Regions from separate parts of the Blautia sp. MSK.18.38 genome, predicted to be linked through region 3. Evidence: predicted binding sites of a transcription regulator. Region 3 holds the regulator's gene; each other region holds the start of a gene.
What was found. Region 3 encodes HrcA, which represses chaperone genes, less so after heat shock. Its sites were predicted from a motif close to TGTTAGCACTCNNNNNNNNNGAGTGCTAACA; they were not measured.

Region 1 (7,820 bases), on a different contig from region 3:
CATTGAAGGAGTCACGCTGGGTTCCGGCAGATAGTGGTGTGGTGCAGCCGAAGACTTCTTCCATCATGGTGGAGCGGAGATTTTCGGCGTTTTTGGTGTAGTAGAGAAGTCCGTGGATATCGGTACTGCGGTCGTTGAACTGTGGGAAAAGGAAGCCCCAGTCAGGCATTTCTACCAGCCAGTCCCGGATACGGTCTTCAATATTGTTTGTCTCTGCATTGTAATGCAGGCCTGCTTTGGAGAGCTTGACCGGGCAGATACTGCAGAGGATGTGATCGTAGATCTCATCGGAAGCGTCGAACATTTCGGCACCGTCGGAGGATTTGCCGGGGATGTCGTAGACTGCGTGGATGAGGATGATGTAGTAGTTTTCACCGTAGTCGTAGTTTTCTATGATTCTGTCGTAGAAGGCTTCGGTGAGGGTGTCGTCGGTGAGTTTGCTTTTGCGGAGTTTCATGAGGAAGTTTTGGGTTCCGCCTTCAGCTTCCTGATCCAGGGGAAATTCCATGTTGATGAGGTTTTTTCCGATGGTGCCGGTGAGGGTTTTTCGGAAGATGTCGAAGTATTTGAAGGTTTCTTCCTCTGATAAGGATAAGAAGGCTTCTTTGAGTTCGGTTTTTTTGTTTTTTTCACCGTCTACGTAGCAGCCGCAGATGCGGGTGATGGAGCAGCGGTCAGGGGTGAATTGTTTTTTTATTTCTGCGATTTCTTTTTTGTTCATGTGTGGTTTACCTCGGTTTTTTAATTAGTTTGATTATAGCACAGGTGTTTGGTGGGGGCAAGATGACGCGGACGGACGTGTGAGATTTGCAGCAGAAGTCCGGGTGCCGTCGTTTCGCCTGGTCATACTAAGCGTCTGAGGTGTCTCACGGAGCGGCCGGCCCATAACTCGCCATGTACGCTGATGCGTACCTGGCTCAGACAGATGGGCCTTACCCTGCGGCTTGTGGCCGCCGGATACCTCTCCGTGAACCACCTCAGACGCTAAGTATGGACCAAGGCTCACTCCAAAGCACCCGGACTTCTGCTGCAAACCTCACACTGTGCGGTCATGTTGGGAGGGATAGAGTGGTCTGACGGGAGTTGGATGAGCCATCAGCGCTGCGCTGGATGGCTGGGAGGAAAGGCTGAGTTTCCTTGTGGTTTGCCGGGGAGGTTGTGAGCGTCGGCGCGTTGCTGGACGCCTGTAGTTTGGAAGGTTGAGATTCCATGTGGTTTGGAGGGAGATTGTGAATGTCGGCGTGTTGCTGGACGCTGGAAGGTGGTGTCGAAATTTGGAGATGGGTTTTTGTGGTGTTGTGGTGGGATGTGTGGTATGATTTGTATATCTTATAAGATCTATCCATTTATTTGGTTTCTTTTTGCTTCAATGTCTGAAGCGTTTTTTCAAAAATATTTATAAAAACTGTATACAGGGTTTCTGAAGTGTTTGGTTGATGGTATAATTGTATATACCAGAAGGAGTATTGTTTGAGAGATAATACGATTTTTGATGATGTTTTTCGTACTATGATGGAGAAAATGACGTTTCTGGTCGTGCCTTTGATCAATGATGTTTTTCATACATCATACCCGGCTGATGTGGAGATTGTGCAGCTGCGTAATGAGTATCAGCGGGTGGATGGTGAGATTATTACGGATTCTCGGCTGTTGATCGGAAACAGGATTTATCATATAGAATGTCAGAGTACGGATGACACGACAATGGCTGTACGGATGATAGAGTATGATTTTGCAACTGCTGTTGAGTTTGCCAGAAAGCAGGGACGGAGGTATCGGATGGAGTTTCCACGTTCTTGTGTGTTGTATCTGAGAAATAGTAGGAATACGCCGGATTTTCTGGAAGTGGATGTGGTTTTTCCGGATGGAGGATGTCATTTGTACAGAGTGCCTGCCATTAAAGTAGAGAATTATACAAAAGATAATATATTTGAAAAGAGTCTTCTTATGCTGCTTCCTTTTTATATCATGCGATATGAAAAAAGAGGGCATGAGATGAGTGAGAATCCACAACTTTTTCAGGAATTACTGAATGAATATGAAGTGATCCGGAGTAAACTGGAGGTAGAGATCACTGAATCTGGAAGGTCCGAACTGTTCAGTGATCTGATTGGACTGATAACTCGGATATCTGATCATATTTTCAGAAATGAGGAGAAAGTCCGGAAAGGAATAGGTGAGATTATGGGTGGACATGTTCTGGAACTGGAATCTGAGAAAAGGGCAAGACTGATGGCGGAAGCTAAAGAACAGGGGCGAGAACAGGGAATGGCCCAGGGAATGGCCCAGGGGGAAGAACGACTTAGTGTTCTGATCAACAGGCTTATACTTGATAATCGTGGTAATGAGATTCAGAAGGTTGTTACAGATAAAGAAATGCGTGAAGCTATGTACAGAGAATATCAATTATAATAAGAAAAGATAAAGAGAATCCCCCACTGGTTTTGCTATCCATGGGGGATTCGTTGATTGATCTGAATCTTATAATACAGAATATCCGTAACTGCTGACAATAGCATCGATCTTCTGGCGGTTTTTGCACAGTGGGCAGTTGTCAGAGCGGTAGGAGTGATAGTCCGGGATGTCTCTGGCCTGAAAGATAGAGTGGACAGGGAGTGTGGCTACACTGTCTACACTGCTGTAGATGGCTGCCACGCCGCGGATCTTACCGCCATAGTACAGAACGCTTTCGATAGCTCGGTTCAATGTGGATCCGGTGGTGATGGAACCATTTAGGACGAGGATGTTTTTTCCATTGATCATTGGTTCATAGTTGTCGCGGAAGATCATCTGCCCGGTGCTGTTGAACTCAGGGGTGATGACGTAGATGGTCTGGTGTGCGTTCATGGAAAGGACGCCGGCTTTGGTCAGTTCTTCGGCGAGATAAGCACCGATCACTTCAAGTCCGTCCATGCAGACGATGGTGTCTACCGGAATGGATGCTTCGTAATTTGCTGCGAGAGCGGATGCAATACGCTGTGCTTCAGCGCATCTGGATTTCATAGTAGTGAGATCCAGGTAGTGTGTGATATGGGACTGGGATGTTACGAAGTGTCCCGGAATCATTTTAAGCTGTATGCGGTTGTCATTGCGTGCATAAATTTTTATGATGTTGTCCTGATCCATAATAAAAACCTCCTGTCGTGATCATGTTTTACGTGGTTGTTCAGGAGAATTATCCTGAAGGATTACGAAACAGATTTATTTAACCGAATGCGGATTGCAAATATCCGATTAGCTGTGCATATTATACCATTAATTTCAAAAAAATGAAATAATATAATACAAAATATATAAAAAATATTCAAAAGATCAAGCATATTTGTTAAAAAATATCCAATATCATGAAAACTTTGACAAAAGGATCATTACTATAGAGTGAAAGTATTTGTGAGTACGTAGTAAATTGGAAAGAGAGTGTCATATGTATTATTGAGTATAAAAAAGAGGAGGAGAATCCCTATGGATCCTCCCCCTGTGAGAGTGAGTCAATGTCAGCCTTCAATAGATACATATTTATCAGCTTCAATCTCTTCAGCTGCTTTTTTCGGAATAGAAAGTCTCAGAACACCGTTCTCAAATTTTGCATGGACATCTTCGTTTTTTACACCATTACCAACATAGAAGCTTCTGCTTGTGCTGCCGGCATAACGTTCACGGCGGATATAATTGCCTTTCTTGTCTTCCTCGTCTTTGTCAAGACCCTTGGCAGCGGAGATGGTAAGATAACCATCCTTCAGCTGTACCTGTACTTCATCTTTCTTAAATCCTGGAAGATCTACATCCAGCTCATAGCCTTTATCTGTTTCACGTACATCAGTTTTCATGATATTTTTTGCATGTTTGCCATAAAGAGGGTTCTTTCCGCTAAAGAAATTATCTCTGAATCCAAAATCATCCATCCAGTCATCAAATAAGTTTTCTCCAAATACACTCGGGAACATCATAAGTCATTTCTCCTTTCAAATTGAAAAGCCGTTCCGGTGGATCAAGAAATCCAACTGTTGCCGGTATATAGTTACCACTTCGGGTTATTCCGCAGTGGTGATCGTTTGGTTTTATTCTGAACATCTGGAAGTTCTTTTTTATCTCCTTCTTTGTTCTATATGTAATATAACACTTGTTGCTAGCAAAGTCAAGAGGTGAGTGCTAAAAAATTGTGAAGAATTTGTGTTAAGTAAAATGAAAAACTAATTTCCACCTTTAGCCCCTTATGTTCTTATATTAAAAAGCGAATCGGACAAGGACTGAAAATCTTATGCAGATTGAACATTCTGCAATGTTATAATAACTTTAAAGCATAGAAAAAATCAAAAAAATCAATATAATAAGGCATATAGACAAAATGTATTAAAAAAATTTTTCGTACATTCTTCTGAGTTGAACAGACGATAGAAAGACAGTATTCATGAGTATGCAGGTAAAGCAAAATGTAAATGAAAAAGTACAGGAGGAGAGAATAATGCAGAAAAAATATGCAGATTTTAAGCTTGGGGTACCGGATTATGTAACAGTGGAAACAGAAGAGGAGAGACTTGTGTGCCAGGGAGGGCAGACGACAGTAGCTGCCGGTGCAACTACTGTGGAATTTCAGAACGCAGGTGAACATGAGGATATATTTGTCACATCCGAGGATGCAGTGAGATGTGTGAAACTGAGATGGAACTACAAGATCCCGAAATCCGCCAGATTTCTGGGAGATGCCTGGGAACGTACCTATGGTGATGCGGAATGGCATGGAATGAGCGGAAACCGTTATCTGCCATGGTATTTTCTGGCGAAGCTTTCTGAGAAGGTTCTCTGCTTTGGCGTAAAGGTCCGTCCTTCTGCTATGTGCTGCTGGCAGGTGGATACCAAAGGAATTACTTTGTTTCTGGATGTTCGCTGCGGAAATACAGGAGTACAGCTGAAAGGAAGAAAGCTGTGTGCCGCACAGATCGTCTGCATGGAAGCAGAAGGAGCAGATACTTTTGAAACTGCACAGAAATTCTGTGAAAAAATGTGTACAGATCCGATCTTCCCGGAGTTTCCGGTATATGGAAGCAATAACTGGTACTATGCTTACGGTGACAGCTCCGAAGAGGAGATCTTAAGTGATACCGATTATATCCTGAAACTGACCGAAGGTGTAAAAAATCCTCCGTTCATGGTCATTGATGATTGCTGGCAGGAGCATCACCGCCTGGATGAATACAACGGTGGACCATGGACAAAAGGCAATGACAGATTTCCGGATATGAAAGGTCTTGCAGACAAGCTGGAGAAAAAAGGTGTCCGCCCGGGTATCTGGGTCCGTCTGCTTCTTAATGAAGATGAGAATATCCCGAATGAGTGGAGGATTTCCTATAATGACTGTCTCGATCCGTCCCACCCGGATGCACTGGAATATATCCGTAAAGATATCGAGAGGATCTGTGATTGGGGATACACGCTGATCAAGCATGATTTTTCTACCTTTGATCTCTTTGGAAAATGGGGATTTGAGGCGAATTTAAGAGACAATTCCATGGAGAAATGGCATTTTTATGATCAGACCAAAACCAGCGCAGAAATCGTAAAAATGCTTTATCAGGAGATTTATGATGCTTCCCGGAGCAACAACGCAGTGATCATCGGCTGCAATACTATCGGACATCTCGGCGCAGGCCTGATGCATCTGAACCGGACCGGTGACGATACCAGCGGACGTATCTGGGAGCGTACCAGACGAATGGGCGTAAATACGCTGGCATTCCGTCTTCCGCAGCACAATACGTTTTACCATATTGATGCAGACTGTGTCGGTATTTTCGGAATGATCCCATGGGAGAAAAATCGTCAGTGGGCAGACGTTCTTGCAAAGAGCGGTACACCACTGTTTGTATCCGCAAAACCTGGAGTTTTGAATCCGGAGGAATTTGAGGAGCTGCATCAGATCATGCTGCGTGCATCAGAACAGGAAGAGCATTTTGTTCCGCTTGACTGGGAAGAAATCGACTGCCCGGAGGTATGGGGAGAAAACGGCGAAACTATCACTTATGACTGGTTTGACAACGAAGGTCCGACCATGGATGCTACGGTGGAGTACTATAATGCCAAGGTAGTTGTTCCGTAAATCAGGAAAAGTGGTTCAGCAATCCAGAAGATCCTCGGCATGATGATATTTTTCCCGGTATTCCCGTGGCGTCATGCCGGTTTCTTTTTTGAAGGCACGGGAAAAGGCAAATGGATTTTGATATCCGCAGGAGAACGCCACGCTGGAGACAGGGATATCCGTGATGGTCAGAAGCTCCCGGGCGTTGATGATCTTGGCTGAAGTCAGGAATGCTTGGGGTGTGGTTCCAAGATGTTTTTTAAAAAGTCCGTAAAGGTGGCTGCGGCTGATATGGAGATAGTCAGCAACATCTGTCACAGTGATATTCTGTAGCGGACTTTTTTTGATGTAATCAACAGCCTGTGTGATGTAAAAATTCTCATTGGATTCCATGGTGGTGTAGGAAGCATGAAATTCTTCCTCCAGCAGGGCAATGATCCGGTAAAGACCGCTCTGGATATAGGCCTCACCGGAAGGCGTCAGTTGTGGATGAGCCATCATTTCAAGAATAGTTTCCTGATATGGAAGAACCGAATTCAGCTGCTGGACCGGAGTTTCCCCGGTAAGATGGCAGTGTTCGCAAAGCGTTGGAGCGTTTTCCCCGTTGAAACAGATCCAGATATAAGTCCAGGGATCAGAAGGTTCCGCTTTGTAGAGAGAGCTGGTCACAGGAGGAATGAAAAAGCACTGTCCGGCTTTCAAGGTATATTTCCGGTTGTTCATATAGAAATATCCCTGTCCGCTCAGCACAAAATGGATGGTGTAATATCGCCGGACACCAGGGCCGTAGGACTGTTCCGGTGTACATTTTTCCCAGCCGCAGGAAATAAGATGAAGTTCTTTTGATGAAGTCTGGCGGTTCATGACCTGCTTGTTTTTCATGAGAGTTTTCTGCCTTTCGATATATGGTTATTATAAGTAATATCAGTTTAAAATATTTGATCTGAGGTGTAAAGAACAAAGATGAACTGATAGGACAAAAGACAGTTGCCGTGCGATAAACGTGTGGCAGCTGTTTTTCTGTTTTCTGCAAAAATTCAGACGTAATGCAGGCATTGTCTTGACACTTGTAAAAGAAAAAGGTTTACCACCAGGAAAAATATCGTTATAATAGGAGAAACGCAGTTTCTCTGCGGCAAAAATATAACGGTCCGGGAGATATCTGTGTCAGAAATATTGCTTATCCGGTGATATATCAGATGATATGAGGAATTTTCCGGTATGTAATAAGAAGGGAGAAAGATATGGCATATTTAGGTGAAGAGATCAAAAAACTTGGTTTTGGCCTTATGAGACTTCCGCAGAAATCAGAAGGTGTGATCGATGTGGAGCAGACCAAAGTCATGGTGGACAAATTTATGGAAGCCGGATTTACATATTTTGATACAGCATGGGCTTATGCAGGAAGCGAAGATGCTATCCGCGAAGCGCTGGTAGAGCGTTATCCGAGAGAAAAATATCAGTTAGCCACCAAGATGGCAGCCTGGATCAACTGCAAGACAAGAGATGAAGCTCTTGCACAGTTTAAAACATCTCTGGAGAGAACAAAGGCAGGATATTTCGACTTTTATCTTCTCCACAATCTTGGAGAGCACAGAACAAAATATTTTGATGAGTACGGTTTATGGGACTGGATCCATGAACAGAAGGAAGCCGGTCTGATCAGACATGCAGGATTTTCGTTCCACTCCACACCGGAGGAGCTGGATGCACTTCTCACTGCACATCCGGAAATGGAATTTGTACA
Region 2 (7,820 bases), on a different contig from region 3:
CCTTCGCCTGGATCTTGGCATATGCGGAATATCCGATCCAGCCTACAAGCAGAACCGCGATGAGGATCCATGCCGCCATCTCAAGTACAAATTCTGCGCGTTCCTTCTTCAGGGCACTGTTTCGCGAGTATTTGTTGTTTTTATATTTGTCAACTTTCTTCTGGCTCATTGTCTTTCTCCTTTGCCGCTTCAGTACTTCGTTCATTATAGCACACTTGTTTTCAAAAGAAAAGCGGCAACTCCCTGAAGAAATGTGATAATTTTCTGAACTGGAGATTTTCTCTGATCAGACTGCTACGATAACGCCACCATCGTTGGCATACATACTGCTGACACCGGCAGTATCCATAACTACGATCTTTGCTGGGTGCAGTTTCTCACGGATAGCCTCCTCCAGCATCTTCGCTCTTTCCGGACAGTTGCAATGAGTGATGGCAACTGTCTTTTCCGGGATGTTGATCCCCTTCTCCCCAATGTGATCCACCATTTTTACGATTGCTTTATTCATGCCTCTGGCCTGATCCAGCTGACAGATCGTTCCTTCCGGAGTAGAGCCCATAACCGGCTTGATCTTCAGTGCACTGGCCACCAGAGCTTTCACTCTGCTCAACCGTCCGTTCTTGCGCAAAGTTTCCAGATTCTCCAACACAAAAAATGTGCTCATCTCTTCAATATATTTCTCCACTTCGCTTACTACTTCTCCAAAAGAAAGTCCCTTTTCTTCACACTCTATGATCTTCATGGCGATTAGACTCTGGCCTCCGGATGCTGATTTGGAATTAAATACATGAACCTTTTTCTCCGGCTGCTCTTCCAGGAGCAGGTTTTTTCCAAGGATCGCACTGTTATAGGAACCGCTCAGTTCCGCCGAAAGTGTCACCGCATAAATGTGTTCCGCCTCACACTCATATGCCTTCATATAGCGTTCCGGAGAAGGGCATGCAGATTTTGGACACTCCGGGCAATCTGCAACTTTCTTCAAAAAATCCTTCTGATCAAAAGTCGCATCGTCTATGATATTCTCACCGCCCACTGTCAGTGTCAGCGGTATGGATTCGATCCTTTCATCATTTTTCCATTCATCTAAAAGCTCCCCACAGCTATCTATCGCAATCTTATAGCTCAATTATATCGTCCTCTTTTCCATTATATGTAGTATTCAATACCACATCTATCGTATCACATAAACAGATATTTGAAAAGAGTTTTTTAAAAAGTCTGTCCTTTTTTCTTTATCTGAGATATAATGTCTACACGCGATCACATAAAAGAAAGGAAGTGCGGCATGCTTGCATTAAAGATTACAGATATCCGGGATTTCACAAACAAACTTTTTATAGGAGAAGTATTTGACAAATTCTGTCTGTCCGAAGCGACTGTGACTACTTTTAATACTTTTACCATTGATGGCAGGCTTCAGAAAGATTTTTTTGATACAGACAGCATGAACAGACTCACAGAGCACGGCCGGACACATTCTCTCTGGAAGGACATCAGACCTTTCTGCTGGTCTGTGATCCGCGGTAAGCGTACGCCCTTAAGCTTCAGGATCGTGCTGCATTTAAGTCGGAGTGGAGTTGAAGCTGCAATGAGAAATACAGATTTCGGAATTTCCTCCGAACAGATAGACGGACTATTCTTAAATCTTCAATTTAAAAATAACAGCCTTCTTTGTACTACCGGAACCTCTCTTAAAACATTCTCTATGGATAAACGCCCAGAGCAGCTCTGGGATGATATGATCCTGAGCTTTCTGTCCAGGAATCAGATTCTTTTTGAAAGGCTATAGTCAATTCTCTTCTTCTATTTCCCTCAGATAATACGCAAGCATATCAATAAATTCACTGTTGGTAGGCTTGTATTCTAGAGGATATCCTGCAATCTCATCCAGCAGTTTTTTATTTCCTTCCCAACACACATTTACCATTGTTCTGATATCATGCTCAATATTGGTAGGTGTTGATCTGTACTTCCGCGCCAGGTATGGATAAATATCCTTTGTGATCCGCAATGGTTTATACTGATCCCCCATGGAAATCTTTACCGCTTCCGCAACGAAAAAATATCCTTTGTATTTCGAATTTGCACCAAGTCTTCTGATCAATCCATACACCTTTTTCATACATTTGTTCCTCCATTTCATTTTTTTCTCTTTTTAAAAGCACTCCCTTATGTATAATACGACAGTTATCTATATTTTTCGCTTTCTTCTGAAAATTTATTTTATACATATTAGATACTAATTTAAATTTTTAGTCATATTTTACAGGTTATTTTTATTTAATATCTATTATTTTATTTAAAATTCCTATAATTGTGTTAAAGATACACATATTGTTATAAAAAAAGCAAAGGCTTCGCCCCATTACGGGCAAAGCCTTTCGATCATTTTATATGTCGTTTTATTTTGTAAGGACCATAAGGATATCGTTGCTTCTCTTTACAAATTTTGTCATTTCTTCAGGAGAAAGCTGTTTATGGCTCATCATTGCAAGATCATAAAGCTGTTCACAGATCACCGGAACATACTCTGATCCCTGATTTTCTGCTATAAATCTTACAAGAGGATGATTTGCGTTCAGTACAAGTACTTCCTGACCACCGAACATATTCGGATCCATTCCGTACATATTGTACATTTTCATCATATCCTGCATACGGCGGCTCTCCTCAGGAAGAGTGATCATCGCTGCAGTTCCCTCATTTTTCAGCTTCTCTACTTTTACTTCAAGTTTATCCTTGCCAAGATTCTTACGGAACACCTCAGTAAGTGTCTTGACTGTTGTTTCATCCGCTTCTCCGTCTTCACGAAGCTCTTCTGTCAGATCGGCATCAATTCTCTTGAACTGGATCGTCTGATCCTGCTGTTCAAGATGGGAAATAAACTGTGAATCGATCACATGCTTCAGCAGTACAGCATCTTTACCCGCTTCACGGAACATATTAATGTACTGGCTCTGCTGTACCTCATCGGTCACATAATAGATCACCGTTTTTTCCGGTTCCTCATTCTGGGATCCTTCAGAAGCTTTCTCCTCTGTCTTCTCCTCTTCAGCTGCTTTTGTTTCTTCTTTTTTATTTTCCTCAATGCAGTCTTTCAGGGTAAGATATTTGCCATCCAGATTCTTAAAGAGGATATAATCATTCATCTTCTCACCAAATTTCGCATCCTTGATGCATCCAAATTTGATAAACGGGCTGATATCATCCCAGTACTTCTCATAAGACTCTCTGTCTGTCTTGCACATTCCGGTGAGCTTATCTGCTACTTTCTTGGTGATGTATTCAGAAATCTTTTTCACAAAACCATCATTCTGCAGTGCAGAACGGGAAACATTCAGTGGAAGATCCGGACAGTCGATCACGCCTTTCAGAAGAAGAAGGAATTCCGGGATCACCTCTTTGATGTTATCTGCAATAAATACCTGATTATTATAAAGCTTGATGGTTCCCTCAATGGAATCATACTCTGTCCTGATCTTCGGGAAATACAGGATACCCTTCAGGTTGAACGGATAGTCCATGTTCAGATGGATCCAGAACAGCGGTTCCTTGTAATCCATAAATACCTTACGGTAAAATTCTTTATACTCTTCATCCGTGCACTCATTTGGGTGTTTCATCCAGAGCGGCTGTGTATCGCTTAAGGATACCGGCCGTTTATTGATCTTTACTTTATCTTTGGCAGGAGAAACTTCCACAACTTCTTTCTCGCCTTTATCATTCTCCTTTTCCTCTGTCTTGGCATCCTCATGGATATGTTCAACTACCACATCATCTTCACGGAGATCTGCCTCATCGATGGTTTCATACTCCTGTTCAGCATTTGCTTTGGAAAGATAGATATTTACCGGCATGAAAGAACAGTATTTCTCGATAACCTCTCTCATACGATATTCATTGGCAAACTCCAAGCTTTCCTCATTGAGGAAAAGAGTGATCTCTGTTCCCGGTTCTGTTTTGTTTCCGTCTGCCATCTCATACTCCGTACCACCGTCACAGGTCCAATGTACCGGTGTGGAACCCTCCTTGTAAGAGAGAGTATCAATATGAACTTCATCTGCAACCATAAATGCAGAATAAAATCCAAGTCCGAAATGACCGATCATCTGATCATCCGTTGTTTTATCCTTATATTTCTCAAGAAACTCTGTGGCACCGGAAAAAGCGATCTGTGTGATATATTCCTCTACTTCATCTGCTGTCATACCAATACCGTTATCGATAAACTTCAAAGTTTTCTGATCCGGATCAACGATAACATTTACAGCCGGTTTGTAACCTTCCGGGAATGTATAATCTCCCATAACTTCCAGCTTTCTCAGTTTGGTGATCGCATCGCATCCGTTGGAGATCATCTCTCTTACAAAAATATCATGGTCGGAATATAACCATTTCTTGATAATCGGAAAAATATTTTCACTGTTGATTGATAAACTGCCATGTTTTGCTGACATATATGTCACTCTCCTTTTGTTTTTATTTTTATTTCTGATGTTCCGACAGAGCCGGAAACCTGTTGTTTTTTTCAATAAATATATACTAATACGACTTTTTACAAAAGTCAAGAAAAATTTAGCACTCATCATTATAGAGTGCTAGTAACAGCATGTAAAACGGATCTCTATGTGCAAAAAAATCCCTCCGTACATTTTTTGTACGGAGGGTGCTGTAAAACTATCTTCTACATTCTGTTCTTATTTTTTCTTTCTACGATATACAAGGATTCCTCCAATACATACCACAGCCACGATCAAAATGATCACAAATGTCATGATCGGTGTACTGTCTCCCGTCTGCACTGCAGATTTCTGATTTGTCTGTGTCACTGCCGGACTCGGAGTCGCAGTAAGAACTGCTGCCTGTGATACCGTAAAAGTAACCGTACTTTCTGACTGTGTACCGGTATCCTTCCAGCTGGAGCCGTCGTATTTCTGCTGTCCAAAGGTAACTTTCAGAGTATATTTTCCCGGCTTGCTGACACGGAATGTTGCAGTATAAGGCTCTCCATCCCAGGTACGGGTCTCTGTGATCTTCCAGCTCTTCGGCTGATATCTGGTATCTCCCTTACGCGGGTTTGTATTATCCATTCCTGCACCAGCTGCTGTAAAGGTGATCTTTGTATTGGTATCATACTTGCCATTGGAATCAATGCCTGTGATCTTATTGTCCGATGCAGCGGCTTCCGTGCCCTGATATCCATTTACTGTAATACTTACTGCGATCACTGTACTGATCTTGTTGGGATTCTTAACCCCCTCCGGAAGAATGACGGTACCTTTTACATTAAATATCTGACGTTCTGCAGAAGACGGATCATAAGAAGATCCCTTAACATCCCATTTAACAGATGCCTTCTGCTCTCCCTTTGTTGTAGTGATCTTTACTGTTCCCGGAAGCTTCAGGGCTTTCTGGGTTTTCTGGGTTCCATTGGGTAGATCTTTGATATCGGATGGCTTTTTGATGCCTGTAAGGTTATTCGCCTTCTTACCGTTATCTGTTTTTTTCTTTGTAACGCTGAAATGGACATTTACATAAGCTTCCACATTTGCATCATTGGCGATCACAATGTCTTCCAGATATTCCCCCTGTGAAAGTCCGCTGACCGGCTGTACGCTAAAGGTTGCATTATCTCCTGCTTCCAGCTCTGTGGCGGAAAGTGTACCAATTGTATATGCATTTGATGAAGGCTGTTTCAGAACGATCTTTGTATTTCCGGTGTTGGTAACTGTAACTGTCTTCGCATCAGGAAGTTCCTTATAGCCTTCCTCTTTGGTTCCAAACTCCAGACTGTCTGTTACCGAAAGACCGGGATTGGGTTCCGGTTCCGAAACTGTAAATTCCAGCCGGACTTCAGCCAGTGTGTTTCCGGTATTCTGATCTGTCACAGAAATCGTATCGCTGTGATCTCCGGCCTGAAGACCGGTCTTGGGCTGTACGGTAAAGATTGCCGCCTTATCTCCGGGATTGAGCACTTCCGCAGAAAGCTCTCCCACCTCATAATCCTCCGGAGCAGAAAGCTGGATCCGGATAGCCTCTGTACCTGTATTCTCTACGGTTACAGGCTGTGCATCCGGCGCAGTCTCATAGCCCTGTTCCAGTGTTCCAAACTTCAGAGGACCTTCCGGTTTCACTGTTGCAGTAACTGTTTTTGGTGTTTCTGTCTTTACCATAACCGAAGCCGTCACTGTAGCAGATGCTTCCGTGCTTTCATCAGAAGCAAATACAAGCTCTTCCACGTATGGATCATCTTTTGCAGAGAGTCCAAGCTTAGGCTGTACGGTAAAGGTCTGCTCTCCTCCCTGCGCCAACTGGATATTTCCGCTACTCTCCACTTCACTGACCGGCGCAATATCAAAAAACTTCGACTCAGGCTGTACTAACGTCACAGCTTCTGTACCTTCGTTTTTGATCGTGACTGTACTTGTTGTTTCTACCTTTTCATAACCGGCAGTCAGATCATCAAAAGGCAGTTCTGTCGGATCCGCAATTAGCTTGTATATTTTTTCCGCTGCAGGGTCCGATGTTTCCCCGGGATCTGTCTGCTCATTATTTTCATGATCTTCGACTTTTTTATTTTCCGGTTCTTTTACTGTAAAGTCCGCTTCAAAGAAGACATCGGCACCTTCTTCTGTCTGATACGTGATCAGATCTTTGTATTCTCCAGCCTTCAGACCTTCTCGTGGTTTTACCCACACAGCAACACTTTCACCACTCTTTAATGGCGCATCGTTAATATCCGCAGCCATGAAATTCTCCGGGGCGATCTCTTTAAAATTAAGATCCCCGGTTCCGTTATTTGTGATAGTAACCATCTGTGCTTCCGGAATTTCCGTATATCCCTCTTCCACGGAACCAAAATCCAGAATTCCACTTCCATCTTCCGTGTATGCAGATGCCGAATATGTCGGTTCCTCATTTTTTTCGGAAGCGTCTGCTGCTGTATCTGCGGAATCCGGTGTCTCTGTCTGACTATCTCCGGATGTATCTGCCTCATCGGCATTCTGAGGCCCTGACTGTTCTCCGTTTACTTCTATAACAGAGTTTTCAGCAGGCTCCTGGGTATCTGCAGGTTCCTGTACATCTGTATTCTCCTGCACATCCGCAGACTCCGTTTCTTCTGCCGGCTCTATGGTTTCCTCAGGCTGAGCACTATCAGGCTCCTCTGACGTTCCAGCTTCTGTATCCGGCGTGTTCTCTGAAGACTCCGAAGCTTCACTTTCCTCCGCATCCGGATCTTCTCCTGCTGCTTTGGCTTCTTCCTTTTTCTTTTCTGCCAGTGCTTTGGCTTCCTCCTCTGTTTCGGAAACCTCCTGGGTCGTCACCGTAAGCTCACCACTGACTCCCGTCTCTTCTTTTCCGGTGATCTTCAGAACGATCGGAATACCCAGATCTTTTTCATCGATTTTATAAGTCTTGTCAGTTCCTACCTCTGTAAGAAGGTCTCCGTCTTTTAATGACCAGGAAAAACTCACATTATCATCTGTGATCCCCTCCGGCTTGACCTTTGAGTAATCTGCACTTAAGGTAGACCCGATCGCAAGTGTTCCTTTGACCTTCAGCTTTCCATCAAGATTTCCAGATGGAGCTGCAGTGGCAAATACCATCGATGGAAGCAGCGTTACAATCATAAGCACAGCCATGACGACTGCCAGCACTCTGCTTTTTTTCATATCCCATCCTCCTTTACATCATTTTATTTTCCCCACATTTACCCTTTCTACGCAGGGCTTTCTTTTTGCTGATGCAAGTTTATCATATTTAATTTTCAGAGGTGTAATCCCTGCTTTCCGTCAGCCTTCTACGATCATATATTTTCC
Region 3 (7,820 bases):
TCCGTTCTTTGCAATTCTTGTACTTTCCGGACTTCAGTTTATTTCCGGCGATATCTATGAGGCAGCAAAGGTAGACGGTGCAAACGGGATCCAGAGCTTTTTCCGGATCACACTTCCGCTGATCGCAAAAAATGTCCTGACTTTATGTATTCCGTTCACACTCTGGAGACTGACAACCTTCGATCTGGTTTATTCCATGACATCTGGAGGCCCTGGAGAGGATACTGCGCTGATCGCATACAGAATCACAACAGAAGCATTTACAAATCTAAACGTAGGATATGCTTCGGCGCTGGCTATGCTGCTGTTTGTTGTAATGGCGATCTTCAGCTGGCTGAATATACGTGTTATGAATAAGTTTGACAGTTAGGGGGAATTATCGTGAAGAATACAGGAAAATATAATGTTTATCATGGAGTGGTAGCCGTTGGAAGATGGGTTCTGTTTGCAGTTGTGGCTTTTCTGATCCTGTTCCCGGTTTACTGGATCTTTATTTCTTCGATCACACCGTCAGGAGAACTGTTTAAAACACCGATCGATTATCTTCCGGATCATCCCACACTGGAAAGCTATAAATTTCTGATACAGAATGTAGGACTGCTTTCAAAGATCGGAAATACAGTTCTGATCGTAGGCATTACACTTGTGATCAGTACCGTGCTGTGTGCAATGGCTGCCTATGGCTTCTCAAGATTTAACTCAAAGGGAGTTTCTGTTGCATTTGCGTTTGTTCTGGCTACCATGCTGATCCCTGAGGTTGTCACAGCCCGCCCGCTGTATGAGTTTATGCAGAAGGTAAAGCTGTATGATACATATCCGGGACTTATCCTTCTTTATATCAGTACCGTTATACCGTTTACGGTTCTGATCCTCAGAAACTTTGTCGGTGAGATCCCGATCTCACTGGAGGAGGCAGCTGCTATTGACGGCGCATCTTTTTCACAGAGACTGTTTACGATCGTTCTGCCGCTGATGAAGCCGGCAATCGCTACGGTTTGCATTATCAACTTTATTACCTGTCTGAATAACTTTTTCACACCGTTGTTTTATTCAAATGGTATTCAGGTACTTTCTGTTTCCATCGTACAGCTTCCGTTACGTGACAACATGTATGGAGTTCCGTGGGATCTGGTCAGCGCCATGGGATGGATCATCCTTCTTCCGATCATTATCTTTGTAGCTGTTTTTGAGAAACAGATCATGGATGGTATCATGGCAGGTGGAGTAAAAGCGTAAATATAATATTTTTAATTTCCAAAAGAGAGGAGAAAACAGATATGTATCAGGCATTTACAGGCGGACTGGGAGGGATCGCACTTGCAAAGCATGGAAAAAGCCGTGCGATCAACGCAGAAAATCCTCATGGAGAAAAAGGCAGAGGCGGTATGGCTGCAAGTCATCTGGGACCGTCCAGAAAAGGAAGCCCGTGTCTCAGGGATATTGAGCCGGGAACTGTGGTAACTCTGGCAGAAATGGAAGGACCGGGACAGATCAATCATATCTGGATCACCGTTGATAACAAGACTACAGAGGCAGATTGCTTTGTACTGAGAGATCTTGTAATCCGTATGTACTGGGATGACGAGGAAACTCCTTCCGTGGAAAGTCCTCTGGGTGATTTCTTCTGCTGCGGATTCGGAAGGGAATGTTTTGTAAATTCTGTTCCGGTGGCTGTTGTTCCAAACAGGGGCTTTAACTGCTATTTCCCGATGCCGTTTAAGAAGAAAGCAAAGATCACACTGGAAAACCAGCATGCAAATAAAATCCCGGCTTTCTTTTATCAGGTAGATTACTGTCTCTATGATGAGCTTCCGGACGATATTGCTTATTTCCATGCGCAGTGGAGAAGGGAACGGTTGACAGAAAAAACAAAAGATTATACAATTTTGGATGGAGTAAAAGGAAAAGGCCATTATATAGGAACCTACATGGCACTTACCACACTGGAACGTTACTGGTGGGGCGAGGGAGAAATGAAGTTTTATATTGACGGAGATGAGGAGTATCCGACCATCTGTGGAACAGGAACGGAAGATTACTTTGGTGGTTCCTGGAGCTTTGCCAAACAGGTGGATGGAAAAACCGTGGAACAGAATTATAACACGCCGTATCTGGGATATCCGTATTATTCTGCCCATGACGAGCTGATCCACAATTTTTATCATAATGATGACTGCCCGCCAATGAGAGGCTTTTACAGATGGCATTTACAGGATCCAATCTGCTTTGAAGAGGATCTTCGCGTTACGATTCAGCAGATAGGCGTCGGATACCGTGGCCTGTTTGAACGACAGGATGATGTGGCAAGTGTAGCGTACTGGTATCAGACACTTCCTCATGCACCGTTCCAGCCGTTGATGTCAAAAGAGGATAGATGGCCCAGATAAAAAGGGTGGTAGAGATTGAAAAAACAGGTATTTTGCGGGGTATTTGCCCTGGCTCTGGCAGTGACAGGATGTGGAGTCCAGAAGAAGGAGGCTGCATCTGATATTGTGCCGGAGAACAGACAGGAACTGACGATCCTTCATGTGGATGCAGGCACAGAAGGCTTTGATTCTTTTATCAGCCAGGCGGAAAAAGATCTTGGAATAAAGATCCATATTGAAAAATGTCCGGCCAATGCGGACAATCGCCAGGCCAAAATAGCAACTCTTCTGACATCAGGAGATGATTCTGTTGATCTGATCACAGTAAATGATGAGATGATATCCGAATTTAAACATAAGGGATTTCTTCTTCCGTTGGAAGATACGGTTATGACAGAGGAGACAGCGGCGAATTTTCTGCAGGAATACCTGAAAGAAATATGCATGTCAGACGGACATATTTTTTCGGTACCGTTCAGGATGGATATCATGGCATTCTGGGTGAACCAGGAATTGCTGGATCAGGCTGGTCTGGACAGACTCTCCTGTCTCAGTGATCTTGAGATCCTTCAGAAAAAGCTTCAGAATACGGGAAAATATGCATATGGGGATGCATGGGAGATTTCTTACATATATAATAGTATCAGCGAGTATGTCGATTTTTTCGGAGGAGATTATACAGACTGGACGGATCCGAAAACAAGAGAAGCGGCAGAATATATGAAGCGAATGCTGGATACAGGGATGATATCAGAGGAGAATCTGATCGACCAGCATGACCAGCTGAATGAAAAATTTATAAACGGCCAGTATGGATGTATGTTTATGTATACCGGTGTGTTGAGTACTTTTCAGAATGCAGGCGTGTATGGAAAAGATAAGATCCATATGGCACCATTTCCGGAATTTGACGAGAAGGTGACCAATATCGCAACCTGGCAGTATGTACTGAATAAAAATTCTGATCATAAAGAAGCAGCTCTGAAGTTCCTTCAGTATGTGTCCGGATATGAGGCCAGTAAAAATTACGGACAGCTGACAAAAATGTGTCCGGCAAGACTGGATGTGATCGAGGATAAGAATTTTGATCTGGATGGCATTGAAATGATCCGGCAATATCTGAAAGATTATAAGCTGAAAGCAAGACCACTGTGTGCCGATTCCATAGAAGCCGTTTCGTCCATGGGAACGGAATTTCAGAAATATATGCTGGGACAGAAAACAGAAGCGGAATTTTTTGCCGGGGCACAGAACTGCATAGACCAGTATTACAAAAAAGCATCGTACTGATGCTTTTTTTGTTTTGAAAAAATAAGAACTTTTTTTCAAAACATATTGACAAATATTTTACATGGTGATATCTTAAAGACTGTAGATGTTAGCACTCCACTAAAATGAGTGCTAACAGATGTAAAAAAAGAATCAACATCCGTCAGGAAAGAATAAAAAGGAAAGGAGATGGATTCATGGAAGAGGTGTTGAATGAGCGCAAGCAAAAAATCTTAAAAGCAATCATCAAGACCTATATGGAAACCGGAGAACCGGTTGGTTCCAGGACCATTTCCAAGTATGCGGATCTCAATGTCAGTTCCGCAACGATCCGAAATGAAATGTCAGACCTGACAGATATGGGCTATATCGTCCAGCCTCATACCTCAGCAGGAAGGATTCCTTCAGATAAGGGCTACAGACTTTACGTCAATGAGTTGATGAAGGAGAAGGAAGCGGAGGTCGCAGAGCTGCGAGATCTGATCATTGAGAAGACAGATAAGATGGATAAGGTGCTTAAGAAGGTTGCGAAGGTTCTTGCTTCCAATACCAACTATGCTACCATGGTTTCCGTTCCGCAGTACAGCGGCAACAAGGTCAAGTTCATCCAGCTGTCGAGGATGAGCGAGCTTCAGCTTGTGGCAGTGGTTGTCAGTGACAACAACACAGTCCGGAACCAGATCATCAATCTGGATGAGGAAATGGACGACCAGACGATCCTGAAACTGAATCTTCTTCTTAACACCAATCTCAATGGGATCCCGATCCAGGATATCAATCTTGGGATGATCGCCAGACTGAAGGAACAGGCAGGCAGCCACAGCGGTGTGGTGGCAACGGTTCTGGATGCAGTGGCAGCCACCATTCATGTGGAAGAGGAAGATATGGAGATCTATACTTCAGGTGCAACTAACATCTTCAAGTATCCGGAGCTTGCCGATAAAGAGAAGGCAACGGAGCTGATCTCCGCATTTGAGGAGAAGCATGAACTTGCCGATCTTGTAAAAGAACAGATGTCAGATGGAGAGAATACAGGAATCCAGGTTTACATCGGTGATGAGATGCCAATCCAGACCATGAAGGACTGCAGCATTGTAACTGCCAGATATGAACTGGGAGACGGAATGTACGGAACCATCGGGATCATCGGTCCCAAACGAATGGATTATGAGAATGTAGTGGACAGTCTGAAGGAACTGAAGAATCATCTGGATGACGTTTTGAAAAAGAAGAAAACTTAGAAAGGCGGTAGAAAAAAAGTGTCGGAGGAAACAAAGAAAACATCCGAAGAGCAGGAAGCGGAGAAGGAAATCCCCGTAACTGACGGAGATCAGGAAGAAGAAAACCTGACACCGGAGGGAGAAGATCTGCCGGAGGAAGAAAACAATACTCCAGGCGAAGAAGCTGCCTCAGAGGATAAAAAAGAAGAAAAATCAAAAACTTCCTTCTTCGGAAAGAAGAAAAAAGATAAATCTGAGCAGAAGGTGGAGGAACTTACCGATCGCCTGAAGCGTACCATGGCTGAATTTGATAATTTCCGTAAAAGAACGGAAAAAGAAAAATCCAGTATGTACATCATCGGAGCAAAAGAGATCGTTGAAAAGATCCTGCCGGTTGTGGATAACTTTGAAAGAGGTCTTGCACAGGCACAGGAAGGCGATGCTTTTGCAGATGGAATGAAAATGATCTACAAGCAGCTTACCACAACACTGGATGAGCTTGGCGTGAAGCCGATCGAAGCAGTGGGAAAGGAATTCAACCCGGATTTCCATAATGCAGTGATGCATGTGGAGGATGAAGAGGTTGGAGAGAACATCGTGGTGGAAGAATTCCAGAAGGGTTACACCTACAAGGATTTCGTAGTACGCCACAGTATGGTGAAGGTTGCGAACTAACTGACAACAAACTTTATTTTAACAGATACAGACTAAAACAGGAGGAAAAAATCATGGGAAAGATTATTGGTATTGACTTAGGTACAACAAACAGCTGTGTAGCCGTAATGGAAGGTGGACAGCCGACAGTTATCGCAAATACAGAAGGCGCAAGAACAACACCATCCGTTGTAGCATTCACAAAAACAGGAGAGCGTCTGGTAGGTGAGCCTGCAAAACGTCAGGCAGTTACAAATGCAGACAGAACGATCTCCTCTATCAAAAGAGAGATGGGTACCGATTACCGTGTAACCATCGATGACAAGAAATATTCTCCACAGGAGATCTCCGCAATGATCCTTCAGAAACTGAAAAAGGATGCAGAGGCATATCTTGGTGAGAAAGTAACAGAGGCAGTTATCACAGTTCCGGCTTACTTCAACGATGCTCAGCGTCAGGCTACCAAAGATGCAGGTAAGATCGCAGGTCTTGATGTAAAACGTATCATCAACGAGCCTACAGCAGCAGCTCTTGCATATGGTCTTGACAATGAGAAAGAGCAGAAGATCATGGTATACGACCTTGGCGGTGGTACATTTGATGTATCTGTGATCGAGATTGGTGATGGCGTTATCGAGGTTCTTTCCACAGCTGGTAACAACCGTCTTGGTGGAGATGACTTTGATAAGAAAGTTACAGATTACATGCTTTCCGAGTTCAAGAGAACAGAGGGCGTAGACTTAAGCAACGATAAGATGGCTCTTCAGAGACTGAAAGAGGCAGCTGAGAAAGCTAAGAAAGAGCTTTCTTCCGCAACAACAACAAACATCAACCTTCCGTTCATCACAGCAACTGCTGAGGGACCGAAGCATTTCGATATGAACCTTACAAGAGCTAAATTTGATGAGCTGACACATGATCTTGTAGAGATGACAGCAGAGCCGGTTCGCCGTGCACTGTCTGATGCAGGTATCACAGCTTCTGAGCTTGGCCAGGTACTTCTGGTTGGTGGTTCTTCCCGTATCCCGGCTGTACAGGATAAGGTAAGACAGTTAACAGGCAAAGAGCCGAGCAAGAACCTGAACCCGGATGAGTGTGTTGCACTTGGTGCTTCCGTACAGGGTGGTAAACTTGCAGGTGATGCAGGTGCCGGTGATATCCTTCTTCTGGATGTTACTCCACTGTCACTGTCCATCGAGACAATGGGTGGTATCGCAACTCGTCTGATCGAGAGAAATACTACAATTCCTACAAAGAAGAGCCAGATCTTCTCTACAGCAGCAGATAACCAGACAGCTGTAGATATCAACGTTGTACAGGGTGAGCGTCAGTTCGCGAAAGACAACAAATCCCTCGGTCAGTTCCGTCTGGATGGAATCCCGCCAGCACGTCGTGGTGTTCCGCAGATCGAGGTAACATTTGATATTGATGCCAACGGTATCGTTAATGTATCCGCTAAAGACCTTGGAACAGGTAAAGAGCAGCACATCACAATCACAGCTGGTTCTAACATGTCCGATTCCGATATCGACAAAGCTGTCAAAGAAGCAGCTGAGTTCGAGGCTCAGGATAAGAAACGTAAAGAGGCGATCGACACAAGAAACAATGCAGACTCCATGGTATTCCAGGTTGAGAATGCTCTGAAGGAAGCTGGCGACAAGCTTGACGCAAACGATAAAGCAAGTGTTGAGGCTGACCTCAATGCACTGAAAGATCTTCTTGCACAGACAGCAAATGCTCAGGAGCTTACTGATTCTCAGGTTGCAGATATCAAGGCTGCACAGGAGAAGATGATGGAGAGCGCTCAGAAACTGTTCTCCAAGATGTATGAGCAGACTCAGGGAGCTCAGGGTCAGGCTGGTCCTGGACCGGATATGGGCAACATGGGCGGAAACGCTGGTGCCCAGGGCGGAAATGAAGCAGGATACGGCGATGATGTTGTAGATGCTGATTACAAGGAAGTCTAAGACAAGTAGGAAATAATTACAATGGCTGATAAAAGAGATTATTATGAAGTCTTAGGTGTGGATAAAAACGCCGACGACGCAACATTAAAAAAAGCATATCGTAAGCTGGCCAAGAAATATCACCCGGATGTAAATCCGGGTGATAAAGAGGCTGAGGCGAAGTTCAAAGAGGCGACAGAGGCTTACTCCGTTTTAAGTGATGCCGACAAGAGAAGACAGTATGATCAGTTTGGTCATGCAGCATTCGAAAACGGCGGCGGAGGCGGTGCCGGCGGCTTTGGTGGATTCGACTTCAACGGTGCGGATATGGGAGACATCTTCGGAGATATCTTCGGAGACCTGTT

Region 1: NE638_RS00775 (Hsp20/alpha crystallin family protein) is a predicted target of HrcA. The motif match lies at 4,125-4,155, and genes of this name have one in related genera.
Region 2: htpG (molecular chaperone HtpG) is a predicted target of HrcA. The motif match lies at 4,574-4,604, and genes of this name have one in related genera.

Annotation. Positions count from the first base shown of each region.
Region 1 is NZ_JANFYP010000001.1:150,085-157,904, reverse strand. Features, by position in the region: gene NE638_RS00790 (DUF4317 domain-containing protein) at 1-721, opposite strand, end outside; gene NE638_RS00785 (hypothetical protein) at 1,471-2,412, shown strand; gene NE638_RS00780 (orotate phosphoribosyltransferase) at 2,482-3,126, opposite strand; gene NE638_RS00775 (Hsp20/alpha crystallin family protein) at 3,495-3,947, opposite strand; gene NE638_RS00770 (glycoside hydrolase family 36 protein) at 4,463-6,094, shown strand; gene NE638_RS00765 (AraC family transcriptional regulator) at 6,110-6,955, opposite strand; gene NE638_RS00760 (aldo/keto reductase) at 7,318-7,820, shown strand, end outside.
Region 2 is NZ_JANFYP010000007.1:111,069-118,888, reverse strand. Features, by position in the region: gene NE638_RS06485 (hypothetical protein) at 1-169, opposite strand, end outside; gene NE638_RS06480 (DegV family protein) at 287-1,126, opposite strand; gene NE638_RS06475 (DUF5721 family protein) at 1,286-1,789, shown strand; gene NE638_RS06470 (sporulation initiation factor Spo0A C-terminal domain-containing protein) at 1,790-2,122, opposite strand; gene htpG (molecular chaperone HtpG) at 2,403-4,457, opposite strand; gene NE638_RS06460 (LPXTG cell wall anchor domain-containing protein) at 4,698-7,673, opposite strand; gene NE638_RS06455 (hypothetical protein) at 7,794-7,820, opposite strand, start outside.
Region 3 is NZ_JANFYP010000002.1:56,223-64,042, reverse strand. Features, by position in the region: gene NE638_RS01755 (carbohydrate ABC transporter permease) at 1-370, shown strand, start outside; gene NE638_RS01750 (carbohydrate ABC transporter permease) at 382-1,236, shown strand; gene NE638_RS01745 (glycoside hydrolase family 172 protein) at 1,278-2,387, shown strand; gene NE638_RS01740 (ABC transporter substrate-binding protein) at 2,403-3,656, shown strand; gene hrcA (heat-inducible transcriptional repressor HrcA) at 3,833-4,876, shown strand; gene grpE (nucleotide exchange factor GrpE) at 4,895-5,530, shown strand; gene dnaK (molecular chaperone DnaK) at 5,584-7,476, shown strand; gene dnaJ (molecular chaperone DnaJ) at 7,498-7,820, shown strand, end outside.